DNA from 2 places in the Candidatus Arsenophonus phytopathogenicus genome. Region 1 is predicted to be linked to the other one. Evidence: predicted binding sites of a transcription regulator. Region 1 holds the regulator's gene; the other holds the start of a gene.
What was found. The regulator CRP, encoded in region 1, controls carbon source genes, mostly activating them, when cyclic AMP is high. The targets are predictions, from matches to a motif close to ATGTGANNNNNNTCACAT.
Positions count from the first base shown of each region.

Region 2: a site for CRP is predicted at 1,212-1,229, ahead of gapA (glyceraldehyde-3-phosphate dehydrogenase). Genes of this name have one in related genera too.

Region 1 covers NZ_JBUIOB010000017.1:140,014-143,232, reverse strand. The annotation lists gene AC01GB_RS04005 (hypothetical protein) at 1-89, shown strand, start outside; gene AC01GB_RS04000 (aminodeoxychorismate synthase component II) at 348-923, shown strand; partial or broken gene AC01GB_RS03995 (DUF488 domain-containing protein) at 1,149-1,507, shown strand; gene crp (cAMP-activated global transcriptional regulator CRP) at 1,720-2,352, opposite strand; partial or broken gene AC01GB_RS03985 (phosphoribulokinase) at 2,903-3,219, opposite strand, start outside.
Region 2 covers NZ_JBUIOB010000019.1:327,664-330,882, forward strand. The annotation lists partial or broken gene pncA (bifunctional nicotinamidase/pyrazinamidase) at 1-348, shown strand, start outside; gene AC01GB_RS16400 (YeaC family protein) at 387-644, opposite strand; partial or broken gene msrB (peptide-methionine (R)-S-oxide reductase MsrB) at 686-1,095, opposite strand; gene gapA (glyceraldehyde-3-phosphate dehydrogenase) at 1,442-2,437, shown strand; gene AC01GB_RS16415 (aldose epimerase family protein) at 2,770-3,039, shown strand; gene fadR (fatty acid metabolism transcriptional regulator FadR) at 3,211-3,219, opposite strand, start outside.

The sequences.
Region 1 (3,219 bases):
ATGAAGTCTATGATAATTATCTTATTGATAACAAATTTGATGAAGCAACTAAATATATTGGTGAAATTTATCGAAATAACATCAAATAATTTAAAACCTTATGGTCAATATTATCACGAAGTTTATAATAGTTTATAGTAATCCTTTATCATTATTCTCATTTATAATTATTGTGTTTATTTATTAAAACGAAACATTTTGATTGATTTTTGTAAGCCATTTTTTTCTACGGTTATGGTATGATAGCTCACGTTATTGTTATGGTATAATAATCAGTACAATTTGCCTTAATAATAAAGTTCATAATTAAGGAATTATTACTATAAAAATCATTTGGATAGCTAGTTATGCTTTTGATAATTGATAACTATGATTCGTTTACCTATAACCTTTATCAATATCTGTGTGAGTTAGGAGTTGATGTTGTAGTTAAACGTAATGATGCAATAACTATCTCGGAGATAGAAACATTAGCGCCGACACATTTAGTTATTTCACCGGGTCCATGTACACCTAATGAGGCGGGTGTTTCACTAAATACAATTTCATATTTTGCCGGTAAGATCCCAATTTTGGGGGTTTGCCTTGGTCACCAGGCGATTGGTCAGGCTTTTGGTGCTTCAATTGTCAAAGCGAGAGAAGTAATGCATGGCAAGGTATCTGCAATTCATCATAACCAGCAAGGTATTTTTAAAGGATTAAATCGTCCATTACAGGTTACTCGTTACCATTCTTTGGTGATTGTTGCTGGAACTTTACCCGCTACCTTTGAAGTTACTGCCTGGACGCTACATGATGGAAATATTGATGAAATTATGGGTATTCGGCATAAAACACTACCTATTGAGGGCGTCCAATTCCATCCAGAAAGCATCTTGAGTGAGCAAGGACATGAGTTATTAAATAATTTTCTAAAGTATTAATTTATTACAAATTAGATCATGTCTGGCTATTTATTTCAATGATAAGTATAACTATCAACGTTGGAAAAATAGTTTTATTTTGCTTGAAATGTAAATCTCAATAGGTGAAAAGCAGTATATAGAAAGTAAATATGTTTTTTGTATTTATCATCGATACAGGACTACTATTAAACATAATAAAAGAAATTTTTGTTAAATTTTTTATTATCAAAAAATGGTACAAAGATGATAATTTGTAAACGCATTTATGCGGATAAAACCGGTAATGATGGCTATCGGGTATTGGTTGATAGGATATGGCCAAGAGGTATTAAAAAAACAAGATCTTCGCTATGATGAATGGAATAAAAATGTTGCTCCATCAAATGATTTAAGAAAATGGTTTCATAAATATCCAGCAAATTTTACTCAATTTAAGCGACTTTATTTTGAAGAATTAGAAAATAATCCCTGATAGTTGGCAACATTTATTGCTTAAAGTAAAATGGGACTGTTTGATACTTCTTTTTTCTAACAAAGACGAAGATCATAATAATGCGGTAGTATTAAAATCGTTTTTGGAAAATAAACTTAATAAGGTTTGATTATTATACTCTGACTATCTAGTAAATTTTATGATAGATAGTTCGGTTATTTTTAATTTCAAATATCATATTAAAGTTGTATCATTATTCAGCTATTCGATTTTTTATTACTATTGTAATTATATATTCATAATTTAATTGTATATTAATAACAATAAATAAGTTTGTAAAACCAATACACTACATAAAAGTAGGTACTGGTTTATAGAATATTAACGTGTACCGTAAACGACAATGGTTTTACCGTGAGCAGAAATCAGATTTTGATCTTCTAGCATTTTTAGGATACGTCCCACTGTTTCACGTGAGCATCCTACTATTTGACCTATCTCTTGGCGAGTTATTTTAATTTGCATTCCATCTGGATGCGTCATCGCGTCAGGTTGTTTTGCTAAATTTAATAATGTTTGCGCAATACGGCCTGTAACATCCAAAAAAGCTAGATTACCGACTTTTTCAGAAGTTGTTTGTAAGCGTTTAGCCATTTGTGCTGATAATCGCATCAAAATATCTGGATTTATCTGTATTAATTGGCGAAATTTTTTATAAGAGATTTCAGCGACTTCACAGGCGCTTTTAGCTCTAACCCAAGCTGTTCGCTCTTGCCCTTCCTCAAATAATCCAAGTTCACCAATAAAGTCCCCCTGATTCAGATAGGAAAGGATCATCTCTTTTCCTTCTTCATCTTTAATCAAAACAGCAACAGAACCTTTTACAATATAATAAAGTGTTTCTGCTTTTTCGCCCTGATGAATAAGAGTGCTTTTGGATGGATATTTGTGAATATGGCAGTGTGACAAAAACCATTCAAGAGTCGGGTTTGTGTGTGGTTTGCCGAAAACCATTCGCTTAATCCTCTAATGTTATTGCAGCCTAAATATGAAAATACCAATCTTGATAAGGCTGGCTTATCTTATAAAATTCTAACATAGCATACTAACTTGTTTAGTTTGGAAAAGTTAATATTAACTATAGGGTATATTGATTCGGAATTTTTGGTATTGATCTTAACCATACTATAAATGTGCTTTTGCTTTGTAGCATAATAAAAGCATCCTGTCTCTACTGTCTCGATTCAGTCATGTTGTATAGACCAAATAATCCATATTTTAGCAATAAGTTGATTAGTTTTATTGTGTTTATTAATAAGTATGACAAAGTAAATATTACATTTGAAAATTAAACCGAAATAATAATATATTATTTCATAAGTTATCAAATTATAGCAAAAATAAATATTAACATTATAATATAATTACGTTATTAAATAATTTACCAGAAAATATTACCGCGATTATTATGATATACGGAAAAGATAATTTTATGCATAGTTTGAACTTTAAAATGGTTATAAGAATAAAAAATTGATATAAGTAAAAATATAATGCTGTGTTGTTAGCTTATTTTATGGATAATTTTTTTATTAGTGACAAGCTTTTTTACTAATGGGGTCATAATTAACTCCAATGCTAAACCTAGTTTGCCACCTGGAATAACCAATGTGTTCATTGAAGAAATAAATGAATTGTGTAGCATGGATAAAAGATAGGGAAAATCGATCCGGGTCAGACCATTAAATCGGATCACTATAAAACTTTCATCTGGTGAAGGAATCGCTTTAGCGGCAAAGGGGTTAGAGGTATCAACGGTTGGAACACGTTGAAAGTTGATATGGGTGCGAGAAAATTGTGGGGTGATATATTTAATGTAAT
Region 2 (3,219 bases), on a different contig from region 1:
CAGGCAACTTTTCAAAAAGGGATCAATGCCACAATCGATAGTTATAGTGCTTTTTTTGATAATGATCATTAACATGCGACTCAGTTAGATCGTTGGCTAACAGAATATCAAATCAAACATCTATACATTATGGGGTTAGCAACAGATTACTGCGTAAAATTTACCATCCTTGATGCAGTGCAACTAGGTTATTAAGTAACGGTTATTCAAGATGGTTGTAGGGGCGTTAATCTTCATCCAGAAGATAGTCATAAAGCATTACAAGAAATGGTATTAGCTGGTGCTAAATTAATACCATCTTCTGATTTGCTCACTCAATCTATGATTGTAACTCATACTCTTAGCTAAGGAGCTGCAATCTATTATTAACATTGAATAAATTTTGCTTATTGCTGCTGTTCACTATCAAACAATCGCTTTAGCTCATCTTTTGTTTTCAAAATGATATTCCCATCGGTGCCCACTGTCATATGCTGAGCATCATGATTATGTCTAGCCTGCCAAAGCATAATAGCTTGCAGATTATTTTCTTTTTGCTCGGGCGTTAACACAACACCATCAGGCCACTTGCCCAATTCAACGGCAGTCAGCAATCGTTGATAAATGTCGACTGTCATTAAATTAACCAGATCATTAAGCTCCATATTTCATCCCTTCTCTTTTTTTATCGTCGTGTAAACCTTACTTAACCCTCAGTTACTTCGCCAGATTCTTGATCAGTAAAACTTAATGCAACAGAATTAATACAATAACGTTGCCCAGTCGGTTGTGGGATCGGCAAAAACATGGCCTAAATGTGCGTTACAGTGACGGCAACGCACTTCTATCCGCTGCATACTGTGGGAAAAAATCAATATAACTGACGGCTTGATCATTAATTGGTTGGTAAAAACTTGGCCAGCCGCAGCCAGTATCAAATTTTGTTTGTGATAGAAAAAGCGGCGCATGGCAACAGAGACAATAACAAATACCTTCTCGTTGATTATGTAATAATTTACCTGAAAAAGGCGGCTCGGTTCCGGCTTCTTGAGTGACATGATGTTGCATTTTATTAAGTTTATTTGACTTAATGCGTTTATGTTCTTTTTCAGTCATAAGAAACCTTTCCTTATTTTCTAGTAAAAGTAATTATATTCATATGATGAGCAAAAATTAACACTAAACCATCTCAATTATTTTTGACCCGGTAAACCGGGTCTTTCTAGTCTGATTTGTGATATAATTCACATATATTAGCAATATTCACTTTAAATCTCTTTATCCAGAACGATAATAGTGAATCAAAACATTGGCCTTAAGCTTGTTGCAAACATACAAAAGATGCTTTATATGTCAATTTTTCTGGTAATTGACACGATTCCGCTTGACGGATGACAAGGTTTTGGTAACGATAGAAACAATATTGAATTCTTTTAAATTAAATATAGCTGGTGGAAATACTATGACTATCAAAGTAGGTATTAATGGTTTCGGTCGTATTGGCCGTATTGTTTTTCGTGCTGCCCAAGAGCGTAAAGATATCGAAATCGTAGCAATCAATGATTTATTAGATGCCAATTATATGGCCTATATGCTGAAATATGACTCAACCCATGGCCGCTTCAACGGTACTGTCGAAGTTAAAGATGGTCACCTGGTGGTTAATGGTAAAACTATTCGCTGCACGGCAGAAAAAGATCCTGCTAACTTGAAATGGAATGAAGTTGGTGTCGATGTGGTTGCGGAAGCAACAGGTATTTTCTTAACTGATGAAACAACACGCAAACATATTGCGGCGGGCGCTAAAAAAGTCGTTTTAACTGGCCCCTCTAAAGATGATACCCCGATGTTTGTAATGGGCGTTAATCATAGCACCTATAGTGGTCAAGATATTGTTTCTAATGCCTCTTGTACCACTAACTGCCTAGCCCCATTAGCGAAAGTTATCAATGATAAATTTGGTATCATTGAAGGTCTGATGACGACCGTCCATGCAACGACTGCCACACAAAAAACCGTTGACGGACCTTCAGCTAAAGATTGGCGTGGTGGACGTGGTGCTTCACAAAACATCATTCCTTCATCAACCGGCGCCGCTAAAGCTGTTGGTAAAGTTATTCCTGAATTGAACGATAAATTAACCGGTATGGCTTTCCGTATTCCAACTCCGAATGTCTCAGTTGTTGACTTAACCGTTCGTTTGAATAAACCTGCCACTTATAAAGAAATTTGCCAGGCGATCCAACAGGCAGCAAATGGTGAATTAAAAGGCATTCTTGGTTACACCGAAGATGATGTTGTTTCCGCAGACTTTAATGGCGACAAACTAACATCAATTTTTGATGCTAAAGCGGGTATTGCCTTAAACGACAGTTTTGTAAAATTAGTTGCCTGGTACGATAATGAAACCGGTTATTCAAATAAAGTTTTAGATTTAATTGCCCATATTGCTAAATAAATAGCATAATTACTCGCTTCAAGCCGTCATTAATGGCGGCTTTTTTCATTCTGGCATATAATCCAACGATATTTTTAAACTAGCTAATTTCTAATCATAAAAAATATAAAAAGGTCGAAATGATGAATGATATGACACTGTTTAGCTTAGCTGTATTAGCAGCGACCTGTGAAATTGAATTTGAATATTATGTACTGAGCCTACCACCGGTGCATTACATACCTATTTACAAGTAAGTGACATAAATAAGATATATATATTGAAGGTCTAGGCAAACATTATATTGATAAAGTAGCTGATCGTAATGTTTACACAGAAGAGAAAAAACTTATATAACCACTCGAACTGATCGTATTTATACTGAATCGGATGATTGTAATTTGGTGTATGATAAAAATTGGCAACGTATTTTAGAAATACACCATTACCATCATAGCGACATAGTCTGTTGGAACCCGGACGCTGAACTATCCAGTACCATAAAAGATATGACCAGCGATGGTTACAAAAAAATGCTATGTTTAGAAACAGCCCATATTAGCCAGCCAATACAACCAGCAGGTGAAAAACCAGCCCGCATGTTTAACCTTAGGTGTGCGTAGCATCAAGATGCGAGATGTAATGTTATAGCTTTGCGATTTTTATGCAGAAATAATAATCAAGATTGTTAAAATTTATTAGTGTCTTACACTAATAACCGCTATCTCAATTAACGCCCTCATTTTTGATGAGGGAATAAAAATAGGCTGATAGCGCATTAACTAGCAACGAGTTTAACGTAA